4 regions of the Bacillus tequilensis genome follow, and region 2 is predicted to be linked to each of the others. Evidence: riboswitches for the same ligand, from Rfam matches in the RefSeq annotation. Region 2 holds a riboswitch; each other region holds the start of a gene.
What was found. A riboswitch is a leader RNA that binds a small molecule or an ion and turns the genes downstream of it on or off. The one in region 2 is predicted to bind S-adenosylmethionine.

Region 1 (4,212 bases), 1.3 Mb from region 2:
GTGCTTGGCGCGAGCCATGAAAAGCGGATTGAAAAACGGACAGTTCGGCAAGCTTCGGGAAAGGGTGAGGCGAAATGAAGGAAGCGAGAAAACGAATGGTGAAACGGGCCGTACAAGAAATCAAGGATGGCATGAACGTCAATCTTGGGATTGGAATGCCGACGCTTGTCGCAAATGAAATACCCGATGGCGTTCACGTCATGCTTCAATCAGAAAACGGTTTGCTCGGAATCGGCCCGTATCCTGTGGAGGGGACGGAAGACGCGGATTTGATCAACGCGGGAAAGGAAACGATCACTGAAGTGACGGGCGCTTCTTATTTTGACAGCGCTGAATCATTCGCAATGATAAGAGGCGGGCATATCGATTTGGCTATCCTTGGCGGCATGGAGGTTTCTGAGCAGGGTGATTTGGCCAATTGGATGATCCCCGGCAAAATGGTCAAAGGGATGGGCGGTGCCATGGATCTCGTCAATGGAGCGAAACGGATTGTTGTCATCATGGAGCATGTCAATAAGCATGGCGAGTCAAAGGTGAAGAAAACATGCTCCCTTCCGCTGACAGGCCAGAAAGTGGTGCACAGGCTGATTACAGATTTGGCAGTGTTTGATTTTGATAACGGCCGCATGACACTGACAGAGCTTCAGGAAGGCGTCACAATTGAAGAGGTTTATGAAAAAACAGAGGCTGATTTCGCTGTAAACCAGTCTGTGCTCAAGCAAAATTCTTAATGGGGAGGTGTTTGACATGAAAAACAAGGTCGCCTTGGTCACTGGGGCAGCCGGCGGAATCGGATTCGAAATCGCAAGAGAATTCGCCCGAGAAGGCGCCAGCGTCATCGTTTCGGATCTTCACCAGAAAGCATGTGAAGAGGCCGCTTCCAAGCTTGCCGAAGAAGGTTTTGACGCAGCCGCCATTCCGTGTGATGTAACAAAGGAAGCGCAAGTCGCTGAGACGGTGGATGGCATCCGGAAACGATACGGCCGCTTGGATACTTTGGTGAACAATGCCGGTATTCAGCACGTCGCCCCAATAGAAGAGTTTCCGACAGAAACCTTTGAACAGCTGATCAAGGTCATGCTGACGGCTCCATTTATCGCGATGAAGCATGTCTTTCCAATCATGAAAAAACAGCAGTTTGGCAGAATCATCAATATCGCGTCTGTTAATGGCTTAGTCGGCTTTGCGGGGAAATCCGCTTATAATAGCGCCAAGCACGGCGTCATCGGGCTGACAAAGGTCGGGGCGCTGGAAGGCGCGCCCCACGGCATTACAGTCAACGCGCTCTGTCCGGGTTATGTCGATACACAGCTTGTCCGCAATCAGCTGAGCGATCTTTCGAAAACGAGAAATGTCCCGTACGACGCGGTACTTGAACAGGTCATTTTTCCGCTTGTGCCGCAAAAACGGCTGCTTTCCATCAAGGAAATCGCAGATTATGCGGTGTTTTTGGCAAGCGAAAAAGCGAAGGGCGTTACCGGGCAGGCTGTCGTTCTAGATGGCGGCTACACCGCTCAGTGACAAAAAAACACACCTCCTCCGCCAGGGAGTCCAGTGTGTTTTTTTCTTTGCTTATTTCCAAACATCGTTAGCGATCTCAACCACATGGCGGAGTTTCGCCCATTGCTGTTCTTCCGTCAGCTTGTTGCCTTCCTCAGTTGAAGCGAATCCGCATTGAGGGCTGAGGCAAAGCTGATCTAAGTTCACATAACGGGACGCTTCTTCGATACGGCGTTTGACGTCGTCCGGATGTTCAAGCTCGCCGAATTTAGATGTCACTAAGCCAAGGACAAGCTGAAGATCAGAGCGCTTCACATAACGGAGCGGTTCAAATCCGCCTGAGCGTGAATCATCATACTCCAGGAAAAGCCCGTCCAGATTCAAGCCGTCAAAAATGGTTTCAGCAGCTGCGTCATAGCCGCCTTCCGCTGTCCAAGTGGACTGGAAGTTGCCGCGGCAAATATGCATGGTTACCGTCAAGTCATCCGGACGGTCTGCAATCGCGTCGTTAATTGATTTCGCAAACAGCTGTCGAAGCTCGTCAGGCGTTGTTCCGAACGCTTCGATTTGTTTTAAGCCTTTTTCTGATAAGAAAACAGCCCATGCCGTATCATCAAGCTGGAGGTAGCGGCAGCCTCTGTCATAAAACGCTTGAATCGCTTTTTTATATGCTTTGGATACGTCATGCTGGAAAAGCTGATAGTCGTTTTTGTACGCATCCTTTTCCAGTTTTCCACGGAAAAACAGCATATTCGGGCTTGGGATCGTCATTTTTGGCGTCGCGTCACCGGCAATGCTATGGAGAAATGAGTAATCTTCAAGCATTGGGTGAGTTGAAAAGTCAATATCACCTGTGACTTTAATGCCGCGTGCTTTTGTTTGTACGTTGTGGAATTGAATGCCCTGCTCGGGAATAAACGGCTCAACGCCATCCAGGTTTTCCAGAAAATCAAAGTGCCACCACGCTCTGCGGAATTCACCGTCTGTTACGACGTTCAGGCCGGTTTCCTTCTGTTTTTCCACAATGCGGATGATTTCATCGTTTTCGATTTGGCGAAGCTGTTCAGCTGTCATTTCGCCGGCCGCTTTTTGCTGCCGCGCTTTTTTGACGGGCTCAGATCTCAGCAAGCTTCCGACTTGATCCGCGCGAAACGGCGGTTTTTTTCTTTGAAGTGATTTTTGTTCTGCGGGTGTTGTTTGTTGTGACATGTTGTCCATTCCTTCTTTCCATTCAAATATAAAAAAGCTCTTCCTTTGGATAAGGAAGAGCTTGCGTGACAATCTCAACCTTATCTTCAAGAGCAATCATTGCTCTAAAGGATTTAGCACCATTCTGTTAAACAGCGGTTGCCGGGTATCGCAGGGCCAGTCCCTCCACCTCTCTTGATAAGGAAAACCTTTTTTATGAAATTTTCTGATAGTATCTATTATTCACACATTTTATCTATCTGTCAATGATAGATTATCTCCACACGTCGCTGGCGATGTCGATGACATGGCGGAGCTTCGCCCATTGCTGCTCCTCTGTCAAAAGATTTCCTTCTTCTGTAGAGGCGAAACCGCACTGCGGGCTGAGGCAAAGCTGATCAAGGCTGACAAAGCGCGCCGCTTCATTGATTCGGCGTTTCACATCTTCTGGATCTTCAAGCTCGCCGTATTTTGATGTAATTAAGCCGAGAACAATTTGCAGATCCTTGCGTTTTACGAAACGAAGCGGATCAAAATTTCCTGAGCGGTCATCATCGTATTCCAAGAACAGGCCGTCCAGGTCTAAGCCGTCCAAAATCGTTTCCGCTACAGCGTCGTAGCCTCCTGATGCCGCCCAAGTTGAACGGAAGTTGCCGCGGCAAATATGCATTGTGATTGCTAAATCATCAGGCCGGTCTGCCACTGCATCGTTAATCGTTTTGGCGAACAAGGCAGGCAATGTTTCTGGATCGCCGCCGAGCGCCTGAACAACCTCTCTGCCTTTTTCCTCAAAGAAGAGAGACCATGACGTATCATCAAGCTGAAGATAGCGGCATCCGGCGTCATAAAAGGCTTTGATTGCTTTTTTGTACGCTTGGGCCAGATCATGAAAGTATTCCTCTTGGTCGTCATAAATCGCTTTATCAGCCTTTTTACCGAAAAACAGCATATTCGGGCTCGGAATTGTCAGCTTTGGTGTCGCATCGCCGGCAATCTCATGTAAAAATTGAAAATCAGCAAGCGCAGGGTGGTTCGTAAAATCAAGTTTTCCCGTCACTTTGATGCTTCGTGCTTTTGTTTTCGCGTTATGGAACTGAATCCCTTCAGCCGGAATGAACGGTTCCACTCCGTCTAGCCCTTCCAAAAAGTCATAATGCCACCAAGAGCGGCGGAATTCCCCATCTGTTACCACCTCGAGACCGATTTCTTTTTGTTTTTCCACAATGCGGCTGATTTCTTGATTTTCGACCTCACGAAGCTGTTCCGCAGTGATCTCGCCGGCCGCTTGCTTCTGCCGGGCTTCTTTCACCGGAGCGGAGCGCAGTAAACTGCCGACATGATCAGCGCGGAAAGGAGCTTTGTGTTGTTTTTCTGTTTTGTGTCCTGTAAGACTTGTTTGTTCAGCCATGTCATTCGCCTCTTTTCTCAAATGTGTAAGCATAAAAAAGCTCTCCCTTTATGTAAGGAAGAGCTTGAACGATCAAATCTCCGCCTCATCTGCAGGATTTAGCACCATTCTGTTTG
Region 2 (4,212 bases):
ATCCTGCCCTCCTGCTCTCTAACTGACGTGTCTCCCCTCATGATACGAAACGGAATTTTATTTGTGAAGTGCTTATATAAAAATAGAAGGCGCTAAGGCCTTCTATTTTTTCTCATATGTCCATCCGTTTTCCTGATACACTTTTCCGTTTTTCATCAAATGGCCGAGCGCGCGTTTAAAGGCGGCTTTGCTCATGTTAAAACGTTCTCTGATATCGTCAGGCTGGCTTTTGTCGCTGTACGGCATGGCGCCGTTTCTCATTCTCATGTACGTCAAAATGGACTCGGCATCAACAGACATGGCATCCTGTTTTCTCGGAAGCAGCGACAAGTTGACTGAACCGTCTTCTTTCACTTGAATCACCCGTCCCGTGACTCTTGAGCCGAGTCTTGGCTCCTCTTTTCTTTCTGAAGGATGGATAAAGCATCGGATACCGTCGTCCGTGATGACGAATGAACCTGTCGCGATCAATCTGTACACCGTACCTGTCAACTCTTTATTCATCAGATCTTCTGAGGCGTCGGTAAACAGTTCGCTGATGATATCTTCCGGCGCAGGTTTCGCAAACATACGCCCCCGGTTCGTCACCTTCAGCATACAGTAAAGCTTATCCCCTTTTTGCGGCCAGACATCTTCGTATGGCGGCAAATGCTCAGTTGCGACAAGCGCGTCCTTCGATAAACCGACATCAACGAAAACGCCCATATCTTCCACTTTATCCACCACTTCGACCCAGCCGTACTCATCAGCGCTGATGACCGGAATTTTCATCGTAGCCGCAAGCCTTTCCTGCTGGTCGACGTATATAAAGACCTCTACCTCGTCTCTGTCTTCGATATCCTCAGTTATTTCACTGTTATGTAAGAGAATCGTATCTTCTCCATCGGTTAAAAAGTAACCGAAGTCCGTTTGATGATCTATACTTAAGGTTAATTGCTGCCCTGGTCTCATGCTATCGCCCTTCCTGTTCCGCTTGTTTATCTGCGGATTCTGTTAACATTTTTTCCAATCATCACAAATTGATTCTTTGTTCTGTTGGAAGTTTCTCTTTATTCTACTATAATCAACACATAAGTTAAATGTTATGGAGGTTTTCATATGGCAAAAGAAAGTTCATTTGATATTGTATCCAAGGTGGAATTGCCTGAAGTGCAAAATGCGATCCAAATCGCTCTGAAGGAAATCAGCACACGCTATGACTTTAAAGGAAGCAAAAGTGATATTTCTTTAGATAAAGAAGAGCTTGTCCTCGTTTCTGATGATGAATTCAAATTAAGCCAGCTGAAAGATGTGCTTGTCGGTAAATTGATCAAACGAAACGTGCCGACAAAAAACATTGAATACGGCAAGATTGAAAACGCTTCTGGCGGAACGGTGCGCCAGCGCGCAAAGCTTGTTCAAGGCATTGACAAGGACAACGCCAAAAAAATCAATACGATCATCAAGAACTCCGGACTGAAAGTAAAGTCACAAGTTCAGGATGATCAAGTGCGCGTCACCGGAAAAAACAAGGATGACCTGCAGCAGATTATCACAGCGGTTCGAGGAGCAGATCTGCCGATTGACGTCCAATTTATAAATTTCAGATAAATTTTCTGAATCCTATTGATTATTGTCTTTATTTTCGGTAAATTTGGAGAAAGGGAAAACGTCAGGAAGCTTTTGGCACTTCCCGAACACAAAAACTTCATATCCGTTCTTATCAAGAGAAGCAGAGGGACTGGCCCGACGAAGCTTCAGCAACCGGTGTAATGGCGATCAGCCATGACCAAGGTGCTAAATCCAGCAAGCTCGAACAGCTTGGAAGATAAGAAGAGACAAAATCACTGACAAAGTCTTCTTCTTAAGAGGACTTTTTTTATTTCTCTTTTTTCCTTGCTGAATGTGAATAAAGGAGGCAGACAATGGGACTTTTAGAAGATTTGCAGAAAAAGGTGTTAATCGGCGACGGCGCCATGGGGACACTCCTCTACTCCTATGGCATTGACAGGTGCTTTGAGGAGCTCAATATTTCAAAGCCGGAGGAAATTCAGCGCATACATAAAGCGTACGTTGAGGCGGGAGCCAACATCATTCAAACGAATACGTACGGGGCTAATTATATTAAATTATCCAGACACGGACTTGAGGATGATATTAAAAAAATGAATCAGGAGGCAGTAAAGATTGCGCGGGCTTCAGCAGGCGATGCGTACGTGCTTGGAACAATGGGCGGCATCCGCACCTTTAATAAAAATGCGTACAGTCTTGACGAAATCAAACGCAGCTTTCGCGAGCAGCTGTACCTGCTGCTGCACGAAGAGCCGGATGGCTTGCTGCTGGAAACGTATTATGATTTGGAAGAAGCCCGTGAAGTCCTGAAAATCGCCCGAAAAGAGACCGGGCTTCCGATTATGCTCAATGTCTCCATGCATGAGCAAGGCGTGCTGCAGGACGGAACGCCGCTTTCTGACGCATTGCGGTCGATTGCGGATCTCGGGGCAGATATCGTCGGCATTAACTGCCGGCTAGGCCCTTATCACATGATTGAAGCGCTCAGCGAAGTGCCGATTTTTGATGACGTGTTTTTATCAGTTTATCCGAACAGCAGTCTTCCTTCGCTCGAAGAAGGCCGGCTCGTCTATGAAACAGACGACACGTATTTTCAAAACAGCGCGTCAGAATTCCGCAAGCAAGGCGCGCGGGTGATCGGCGGCTGCTGCGGCACTACGCCGAATCACATCCGGGCGATGGCGGAAGCGGTTGGCGGGCTTGCACCGATTACGGAAAAAGAAGTCAAAACCCAGGCGAAGGAATTCATTTCTGTTCAGCACGAGCGGGCAGAGCCCGGCTTGAACGAGATCGCGGCGGAAAAACGCTCCATCATCGTAGAGCTGGACCCGCCGAAAAAATTGAGCTTTGATAAATTTCTGTCCGCCGCTGCTGAACTAAAGGAAGCGGGAGTCGATGCCCTGACACTCGCGGACAATTCCCTTGCGACCCCGCGAATCAGCAATGTTGCCTGCGGCGCCCTCGTGAAGCAGCAGCTCGATATACGCTCCCTTGTCCATATTACGTGCCGTGACCGAAATATTATCGGCTTGCAGTCCCATTTAATGGGCCTTGATACATTGGGACTGAATGACGTGCTGGCTATTACGGGGGACCCTTCAAAAATCGGGGATTTTCCGGGCGCGACGTCTGTGTATGATTTAACATCCTTTGATTTAATCAGGCTGATCAAACAGTTTAATGAAGGGCTGTCCCTGTCTGGAAAGCCGCTTGGCAAGAAAACGAATTTCTCAGTCGCCGCCGCATTTAATCCTAACGTCCGCCATCTGGATAAAGCGGTAAAACGGCTGGAGAAAAAAATAGATTGCGGCGCCGATTACTTTGTTTCACAGCCTGTCTACTCCGAGCAGCAGCTTGTCGATATCCATAACGAAACAAAGCATTTGAAGACGCCGATCTATATTGGCATTATGCCGCTCACAAGCAGCAGAAATGCTGAATTCATTCACAATGAAATTCCCGGAATAAAGCTGTCTGACTCAATTCGCGAAAAAATGGCCCTCGCCGGCGAAGACAAAGAGAAACAAAAAGCGGAAGGCCTTGCGATAGCACGTTCCTTATTGGATACGGCATGCGAGCTGTTTAACGGCATCTATTTGATTACGCCTTTTCTCAGATCAGACTTAACCGCTGAGCTCACTTCGTATATCCAGCAAAAAGATGAACAGCGCCAAAATATATCCTTGCATTAACACCAGAAAGACCGCCTGAACCAATCGGGCGGTCCTTATTTGACTGATCCGTGTTACGATAAAGAAAATCAGTTTATAAGGAGGAACATCATGCTCGAAGTTAAAACCATTCCTGCGGAAGATACATACGACATCCGGCGCCGCATCCTGCGTCCCCATCAATCCATCGAACAATGTAAATTTGAGCAGGATCACGCGGAAGGCGCCTTTCATCTCGGTGCGTTTTATGAAGGAACACTAATCAGCATCGCTTCTTTTTCTCCACAGAATCAGCCATTATTGACAGAATCTCCTTCATATCGGCTGCGAGGCATGGCAACACTTGAAGAATATCGTGATCAAAAAGCGGGCAGCACGCTGATCAAATACGCTGAGCAGAACCTGGCAGATAGAGGTGTGCAGGCGGTCTGGTGCAATGCGAGACACCACGTCAAAGGCTACTACGCGAAGCTTGGCTGGGAGGAGCTTG
Region 3 (4,212 bases), 190 kb from region 2:
GTGGCTTCTGCTGTGTTCGATTGTAATCACATCGGCATCAAGATCATTGATTGTATCAACAATATCTTCGAAGTTGCTGTAGCACATATGCGTATGAATCTGCGTCTCGTTTTTCACGGAAGAGGTGGTTAATCTGAATGCTTCTGCCGCCCAAGTCAAATACTCATCCCAATCGCGGGTTTTTAATGGAAGGCCTTCGCGCAGCGCCGGTTCATCGACTTGAATGATTTGAATGCCCGCATCTTCAAGCGCTTTTACTTCTTTGCGAAGGGCCAGCCCGATTTGGAAGGCGATTTCTTTTCTCGAAATATCGTTTCGAGGGAAAGACCAGTTTAAGATCGTAACCGGACCCGTCAGCATTCCTTTCACATGCTTGGAGGTCAATGACTGTGCATAGACCGTGTCTTTCACTGTCATCGGCTCAATAAATTCTACATCTCCGTAAATGACTGGCGGGCGGACACAGCGTGAGCCGTATGATTGAACCCAAGCGTATTTCGTGAAGGCAAAGCCGGCCAGTTTCTCACCGAAGTATTCGACCATATCTGTCCGTTCAAATTCACCGTGAACAAGAACATCAAGCTCCAATTCTTCCTGAATATCAATCCATCTTTTTGTTTCTGCATTGATAAAGTGTTGATACTGTTCATCAGACCATTCGTTTTTCCGCCATTTTTGGCGTGCGCTCCGCACTTCAGCAGACTGCGGGAAGCTCCCGATCGTCGTTGTCGGCAAAAGCGGAAGTCCGAGAGATTTATTTTGCAGAGCCAACCGTTCGTCGAATGGAATCGGGCGCTTGAAGTCTTTATCGGTTAATTGCTCAAGTTCTTTCTTTTGTTCAGTGTTTGCACCTGTTGCAAACTGCTTGAGCGCCTGAATGTCAGTTTTAGCCTGCTGAATTTGTTCGCTGATTGCCGCTTTTCCTGATACTAAACCTTCTTTCAAAGCTGTCAGCTCGGCTAGTTTTTCTTTTGCATAGGATAATCCGTTCAGCAGGTCCTTCTCCAAATGCTCGTCAGGGTGCTTCGCTACCGGAACATGCAGCAGGCTGCTGGAAGGCTGAATCCACAGCTCATCTACTTTTGCAATGCTGAGGATATCGAGAACGGCATCGAGGCGTTCTTCAAGATCCGCTTTCCAAATGTTGCGTCCGTCAATCACGCCGGCTGCCAGCACTTTGTCTGTCGGAAAGCCGTGTGTTGTCAGCTGTTCGAGGTTTCTGCCTTTATCGTGAACGAAGTCAAGTCCGATTCCCTGTACTGGGTAAGAGATCAGCTCTTCATAAGCATCAACAGAATCAAAATATGTCTGTAAAAGTACATTCAGAGATGAAAGCTCACTTGTTATGCTTTCGAATAATTGTTTTGCGCTGCGGACATCTTCGCCAGAGGCGGTAACAAGCGCTGGTTCATCGATTTGCACCCATTTAACGCCTTCTTGTTCTAGCTCTTTCAAAAGCTGTACGTATAGCGGCACCAATCGTTTTTGGATTGCTTTTGCTTCAGACGGGTCATAGCCTTTAGCAAGCGTGACGAATGTATAAGGGCCGACAATCACAGGTTTGGTTTCAACGCCGTATTCCTGCTTGATCCGGCGATAATCTTCGAGCTGTTTGTTTCTTGTGAGGCGGAACTCAATGCTCTCATCATACTCTGGCACGATGTAATGGTAATTTGTATTAAACCATTTTGTCATTTCACTGGATACGGCGTCTTTAGTTCCGCGGGCGATAGCGAAGTATGTATCGGTAGCGTCAGTCAAATGTCTGAATCGTTTCGGAATCCAGTTGAAGCTGACGGCTGTGTCGAGTACATGGTCATACTGTGTGAAATCAGAAACAGGCACAACATCAATCTGCTGGTCAATTTGTGTTTTTACGGCAGATAAAAACAGGTCGTCGATTTGCTTCAAAAATGTATCTTTGTCAGTGCTGCCTTTCCAATACGCTTCAAGTGCTTTTTTCCATTCCCGGTTCAGTCCGATTCTCGGAAATCCTAGATTCGATGTTTTGATGGTTGTCATTGTTTCTCCTCCTTTATATATAAAACACTCTCGTTAACCCGCGGATACAGGCTGCTAAGAGGTTTTCTCACAACAAAAAGCCTCTTTCCCATGAGAGAAAGAGGCTTTTTTTGCGTAAAACACTGCCTCTCTCATCTCTCAGATACAATCTGATGGAATTAGCACCGTGCCTTATGAGACATCAGTCTCGGCGCGAAAAGCAGTGCGCCCCATTTCACAATGGAATTACGGTCGGTTGCTGTTGGGGTCAAAAGGCCAATCCCTCGCCCAACTCTCGATAAGAGAAAATGTTATTAATTTTTTGAAAAGTTGAATCATTTGTTGGTAATCTTAACAGTAATTCAAATTCGTTGTCAATATAGAATTTGAAATTAAAATGACATCATTTGGTATATATTATATAAGAAAAATAATTTTATAGGACCATTAAATGTGATTGCTCTGCTCTGTCTGCAAGCTCATCAAGAGAGGTTAAATAGAGGAATCCATTGCCTGCCAGCGTTTTTGCAATCTCAAGCGGAAGTGTCCTGCGGATCAGCTGTGCATAAACCTCGGATTCAGAAAGCTTTCTTTGAAATGATTCTTCTTCATAGCTTTTGATAAGAGCAAGCGCTCCGCTGACATGGGGGGCAGCCATTGAAGTGCCGGTAAGCTTACCGTACTTCTTGTTAGGAAGGGTAGACAATATATTTTCTCCCGGTGCAACAAGATCAATCTCCTTATTGGCGTTAGAAAATTCTGATAATTTTCGCGCTACGGAAACAGATCCAACCGCGATGACTTCATTATAAGCTGCAGGATAGGAAAGCTCTTCCGTGCGTTCGTCTCCGTCACCTTCATTTCCTGCTGCACAAACAACAAGCACTCCGTTTTTGACGGCGTTTTGCACCGCTTCTTTCAGCTCTGGCACATCGCTTGGTCCGCCAAGGGACATCGAGATGATATCGGCTTTTTGTTCCACAGCGTAGTTAATGCCGTTAATAATCCATTCGTACTGTCCGCTGCCGTTTTCACCGCCAAGAACCTTCACAATCAATAGGCTTGCCTCAGGCGCAACTCCGGCAATGCCGCCGTTTGAATCATTAGCAGCAATCGTTCCGGCGACGTGTGTGCCGTGTCCGTTGTAGTCGGAAATCACATCGTCCTTGCCGCCGTCATCATCCGTGAAGTTCTTTCCGCCGATGATTTGGTTCTTTAAATCAGGATGGCTTGTGTCGCAGCCCGTGTCCAATACAGCAATTTTTACATTCTTGCCTTTTACCCCTTTTGCCCACATTTCTGGCGCCTTAATCACTTTAATGCCCTCAGGAAGCTCGTTTACATCCATGATCTGCTCATTCGTCACATACGGGATCAAGCGGATTTCACCATTCATAAAAAAGCCCTCCTTTTTTATGCTTTCAAGTGGATTCAAGGGTGTTGCCTCATATTATATGAAAAAAGCAACCGTTCGGACAGAGCCATTTGAAGCATTTTGAAAAAAGAGGATACAATCCAAAGAATTAGTGATTTTCAAAATATTGGATGGCTTCAGCGTGTATGACTGGGATTCGGCTTTGAGTCAAGTTATAATAGGGTTGGAGAAAGGAGCAGTGTGATGAAACTGAATGAACAATTATATGCGTTTTTTTCAGAGCATGTAGAGCAAATGGCCGAGGAATGGATAGAAACGATGAAGGATAGTGATCCAAATTCGCTTTACGCCTTACATAATGCCACAGTGACGGAAGAATTAAAAGAGCAGGACAGGGAATTTTACCGGCATCTGAATTACATGTATGTTTTACCGGAAAAACAATTTCTCGAGGAATTTCAAGAGTGGGTCATTGAGCTGACGAATGATCAAAAGCATCTCGACACTCCAGTTCAGTACGTCATTCGGGAGTTTATGAGAAACCGTAGATTATATACGAAGTATTTTGAGCAATTCGCAGAAGAAAATGAGTCGGCGTTTGAACCGGGAGAGAAACAAAAATGGGCCGATTTGATTGTGAAAGTTTTTGATTTTACCATTTATACATTCGTCGATCACGCTGAAACGAATGCCAAACAGCAATTAAACGCTCAGAGAGAAATGATATTGGAATTAAGCTCGCCTGTCATTACACTGAGCAAATCAACAGCTCTGCTTCCGCTTGTCGGTGACATTGATACGGAGCGGGCAAAGTTTATTCTGGAAAACACGCTTCA
Region 4 (4,212 bases), 230 kb from region 2:
GAACAGGCCTTGTTTCACAGGCATAAATGTGCAGTCCCAAATCTTTTTGTTTGGCCAAATAAAATGGAGCCAGCGCCGTACCGTAGCGGCTTGTCGCGATAGAGCCGGCATTGCAGATTGTCATAATCCGGTCGCCTTTTTTGAAAAGCTGCAGGGCGTTTTGACCGATCATCCGGCACGTTTCCTCATCCTCGACCTGAATTTGAATCGCTTCATGGACAAGGTTTGTTTTTGCTTCATTTACGGAAATGGCGTTTTCGATCGAATGGCGCAGTCTCTCAAGCGCCCATGATAAATTAATGGCGGTGGGCCGTGAGCTGTTTAAATACTCTTTGATATCATCCAGTCTGCGGCGGAATTCAGTAACATCATCCGTTTCAATGTCTTTTGCAGTAAGCGCAAGTCCGAAGGCTGCCGTAATGCCGATCGCCGGGGCGCCTCTTACTTTGAGCGTGACAATGGCATCAAATACATCCTCTTTCGTTGCCAGTTCTAAATATTCCGTCACATCAGGAAGCTTTTGCTGATTTAAAATGGTAATAGCTGTTTCTTTCCATTCAACAGAACGCGGAACAGCAAATGAATAGGTCATGAACAGATCATTCCTTTACAAGTAACTCAAATAATTCAGTAACATCTGTTATCGTCTTGAATTCCGAACGTTTTTCGATAAAGGCTGCGCCGGTTGTAAGCGCCAGACGCTTTCTGCCGATTCGTTTATCAAACGGCACGATCGTATCCAGATCATCAACATGGGCAAGGCCGACCGTGCGGCGTATCAGCTCGCAGCCCGCAAACCCGATTGCCTCTTCAAGAATATGACTGAGCGTATCAGAAAGGTAACCGTCGATGTTGGCGTAAACATCCAAACTGTCCTTCTCCCAGGCTTCAGTGAATGTTTTTTGAAATGTTTCCCAAACCTGCTTGACATGTTGATATAACGGCTCTCTGGCATCACCGTCACGCCCGAGTGCATTCAAATATAAGTTGGCGATAAATTGGCCCACATCAAAGCCAATCGGTCCGTAAAAAGCAAATTCAGGATCAATTACCTTTGTTTCATGCTCGCTGGCAAAAATGCTTCCTGTATGCAAGTCACCGTGAATGAGTGTTTCTGCCGATGTTAAAAATGACTTTTTGAGCTTTGCGGCCTCGATTTTGACGTTGTCATTATTCCAAAGCTCTTCGACAAAAGGACGAAGCTCTTCTTCAAAATCATTTGTGTCATGGTCAAAGAAAGGGTCTGTAAAGACAAGTCTTTCCGTTATGTCGCACAGCTCCGGATTTGTAAACTGTTTAACAAGCTGTTTTTTGACCTTAGGTTCAAGCGCGTAATCCGATGAATAGAAAAGTGTTTTTCCTAGAAATTCACCGATGTGCTGTGACAGGTAAGGGTAGTTTTCGCCCTCAATGAGTCCTTTTCTTGCGATTTTCAGGTGAGAAAGATCCTCCATGACGGTAACCGCCATTTCAGTATCGGAATAGAACACTCTTGGAACGAGATGAGGGACATGCTCGCCCTGACGGATGAGAGCGCTGCTTTCGATTCTTGCGCGATCGATTGTCAGCGGCCAGCTTTCTCCGACGACTTTTGCATAAGGAACCGCCTGTTTAATGATCAACGCTCTGTCATGTTCTTGATCATAAATATGAAAAACGTAATTTAAGTTGCCGTCACCGATCTCCTGGCATGTCAGTGTGCTTTTGCTTGGAAATAAACCAAGTTTTACCGCCAGTGCCACTGCGGAGCTTTCATTTAACGTTTCGTATAAAGGTGTTTTTGTGACTGCCATTGTCATAACCTCCAATTTATGTAATCGCTAGATGCGTTTGCAGCTGAAGCGCAGTAAAAAAAGCCTCCTTCTCAGAGAGAAGGAGGCTTAACATCTATGTCCGCCTCTCTTATCTCTCAGATCAGATCTGAATGGAATTAGCACCGTGCCTTAAGAGACAAGCGTCTCGGCGCGAAAAAGATGCGCCCCATTTCACAATGGAATTACGGTCGGTTGCTGTTGGGGTCAAAAGGCCAAATCCTTCGCCCAACTCTCGATAAGAGAATATATTCACTTGTTAAACAATTCTAATTTATCAGTTGATGAACATAGTAACAGGTGTTTTAGTAAGTTGTCAATCTATTTTTTAATATAAATCTTTTCTGATATCATCGAAAACAGGTATACGCTTACGCACCTCAACGCTTTCATGAAGGTCGATTTCCGCTCGGACAATACCTTCTTCCAGGCCGCCTTCAGCAAGTACGCGCCCCCATGGATCAATAAGCAGGCTGTGTCCGGCAAATTCATTATCGGGATTTGAACCGGTACAATTGCAGGCGGCGACAAAGCATTGATTTTCAATGGCGCGGGCAATAAGCAGGCTTTTCCAATGGTCAAGGCGTGGAAGAGGCCATTCCGCGGAAATAAACAGCACGTTGGCACCTTTTGTCGTATGTTTTCTGATCCATTCCGGAAAACGGATATCGTAACAGATCAGCCCAGAGCATTTGACGCCATCAAGCTCAAAGTACCCATCTTCTGAACCGGCTGATAAATACACATGTTCATCCATCAGCTGAAAGAGATGGGCTTTTCTATATTCCTTAATGATTTGTCCTTCCTTATCTGCAATGTACATCGTATTATAAACATCAGAATCCTCTCTGACAGCAACTGAACCGGCAACAATATGAACGCCATGTTTTTTAGCCGTTTTCTTTAGCCAGCTCTGAGCTGAACGACCGTCTTCATCAGCCAGCTCATCAAGATTGGCCAGATCATATCCGGTCGTCCATAGTTCAGGCAGAACAATCACATCAGCATGTTTGCTTTCTTTTTCGATAAAACTTTCAGCCTTTTTTATATTTTCTGAAGGTTTTCCGTAAGAAATATCAAATTGAAGACAAGATATCGTCCATTTCATTTTTTTACGCCCCCAAATTTTTCTTTACTTTTTTGATTTAACCATATATGATGATGGACTATCATTTCAAGATTTTTTTAGAAGGTGAGAATAGATGATATTTGAACAGTCTCATGTATTGAAGGAATTGCCTAAACAGTTCTTCGCTTCTCTGGTGCAGAAAGTGAATCGAAAGCTCGCGGAAGGACACGACGTGATCAATCTTGGACAGGGAAATCCGGATCAGCCGACTCCGGAGCATATCGTCGAGGAAATGAAACGGGCTGTTGCCGATCCTGAAAATCATAAATACTCGTCTTTTCGCGGCTCGCACAGTCTGAAGTCAGCTGCCGCAGCATTTTACAAAAGAGAATACGGTATTGATCTCGACCCGGAAACTGAAGTTGCTGTATTATTCGGCGGGAAAGCGGGTCTTGTCGAGCTCCCGCAATGCTTGCTGAATCCCGGTGATACGATTTTAGTGCCCGATCCGGGTTATCCTGATTACTGGTCAGGTGTCACACTTGCGAAAGCAAAGATGGAAATGATGCCGCTTGTAAAGGAAAGGGCGTTTCTTCCTGATTATAGCAGCATCGCAGCTGAGGTGAGGGATCAGGCAAAATTGATGTATTTAAATTATCCGAATAATCCGACCGGGGCTGTTGCTACCTCTGAATTTTTTGAAGAAACCGTGAGCTTTGCAAAAGAAAACGGGATTTGTGTCGTTCACGATTTTGCTTATGGCGCTGTAGGATTTGACGGGAACAAGCCGTTAAGCTTTTTGCAGACTGAAGGTGCGAAGGATATTGGCATCGAAATTTACACGCTGTCAAAAACGTATAACATGGCAGGATGGCGGGTCGGCTTTGCCGTTGGAAACGCTTCGGTCATTGAAGCGATTAATCTTTATCAGGACCATATGTTTGTCAGTCTTTTCAGAGCGACTCAGGAGGCTGCAGCGGCGGCACTGCTTGCTGATCAAACGTGTGTGGCGGAGCAAAATGCCCGCTATGAGAGCAGGCGAAACGCTTGGATCGCGGCATGCCGGGAGATTGGCTGGGATGTGACAGCTCCGGCAGGTTCATTTTTTGCATGGCTGCCTGTGCCTGAAGGCTATACATCTGAGCAGTTCTCCGACCTTTTGCTGGAAAAAGCGAATGTGGCGGTTGCGGCTGGAACCGGCTTCGGTGAATATGGCGAGGGCTATGTCAGAGTCGGACTGCTGACAAGTGAAGAAAGACTTGAGGAAGCCGCCTATCGAATTGGGAAACTGAACCTGTTTACCCAAAAAAGCATTGACAAGATTTGATAACG

Region 1: another riboswitch for S-adenosylmethionine. It lies ahead of G4P54_RS20085 (5-methyltetrahydropteroyltriglutamate--homocysteine S-methyltransferase); the one in region 2 lies ahead of G4P54_RS05835 (bifunctional homocysteine S-methyltransferase/methylenetetrahydrofolate reductase).
Region 3: another riboswitch for S-adenosylmethionine. It lies ahead of metE (5-methyltetrahydropteroyltriglutamate--homocysteine S-methyltransferase); the one in region 2 lies ahead of G4P54_RS05835 (bifunctional homocysteine S-methyltransferase/methylenetetrahydrofolate reductase).
Region 4: another riboswitch for S-adenosylmethionine. It lies ahead of mtnK (S-methyl-5-thioribose kinase); the one in region 2 lies ahead of G4P54_RS05835 (bifunctional homocysteine S-methyltransferase/methylenetetrahydrofolate reductase).

What each region holds. Positions count from the first base shown of each region.
Region 1 covers NZ_CP048852.1:3,817,865-3,822,076, reverse strand. Annotated here, with positions in the region: gene G4P54_RS20100 (CoA transferase subunit A) at 1-78, shown strand, start outside; gene G4P54_RS20095 (CoA transferase subunit B) at 75-731, shown strand; gene G4P54_RS20090 (3-hydroxybutyrate dehydrogenase) at 748-1,521, shown strand; gene G4P54_RS20085 (5-methyltetrahydropteroyltriglutamate--homocysteine S-methyltransferase) at 1,573-2,709, opposite strand; SAM riboswitch class I at 2,787-2,893, opposite strand; gene G4P54_RS20080 (5-methyltetrahydropteroyltriglutamate--homocysteine S-methyltransferase) at 2,963-4,096, opposite strand; SAM riboswitch class I at 4,179-4,212, opposite strand, start outside.
Region 2 covers NZ_CP048852.1:1,109,483-1,113,694, reverse strand. Annotated here, with positions in the region: partial or broken gene G4P54_RS05845 (CvfB family protein) at 103-1,000, opposite strand; gene G4P54_RS05840 (YajQ family cyclic di-GMP-binding protein) at 1,099-1,590, shown strand; SAM riboswitch class I at 1,697-1,814, shown strand; gene G4P54_RS05835 (bifunctional homocysteine S-methyltransferase/methylenetetrahydrofolate reductase) at 1,905-3,743, shown strand; gene G4P54_RS05830 (GNAT family N-acetyltransferase) at 3,834-4,212, shown strand, end outside.
Region 3 covers NZ_CP048852.1:1,298,797-1,303,008, forward strand. Annotated here, with positions in the region: gene metE (5-methyltetrahydropteroyltriglutamate--homocysteine S-methyltransferase) at 1-2,022, opposite strand, end outside; SAM riboswitch class I at 2,151-2,306, opposite strand; gene isp (serine protease Isp) at 2,438-3,397, opposite strand; gene rsbRB (RsbT co-antagonist RsbRB) at 3,620-4,212, shown strand, end outside.
Region 4 covers NZ_CP048852.1:1,334,717-1,338,928, forward strand. Annotated here, with positions in the region: gene mtnA (S-methyl-5-thioribose-1-phosphate isomerase) at 1-592, opposite strand, end outside; gene mtnK (S-methyl-5-thioribose kinase) at 600-1,793, opposite strand; SAM riboswitch class I at 1,900-2,056, opposite strand; gene G4P54_RS07145 (carbon-nitrogen family hydrolase) at 2,140-2,919, opposite strand; gene mtnE (methionine-glutamine aminotransferase) at 3,014-4,207, shown strand.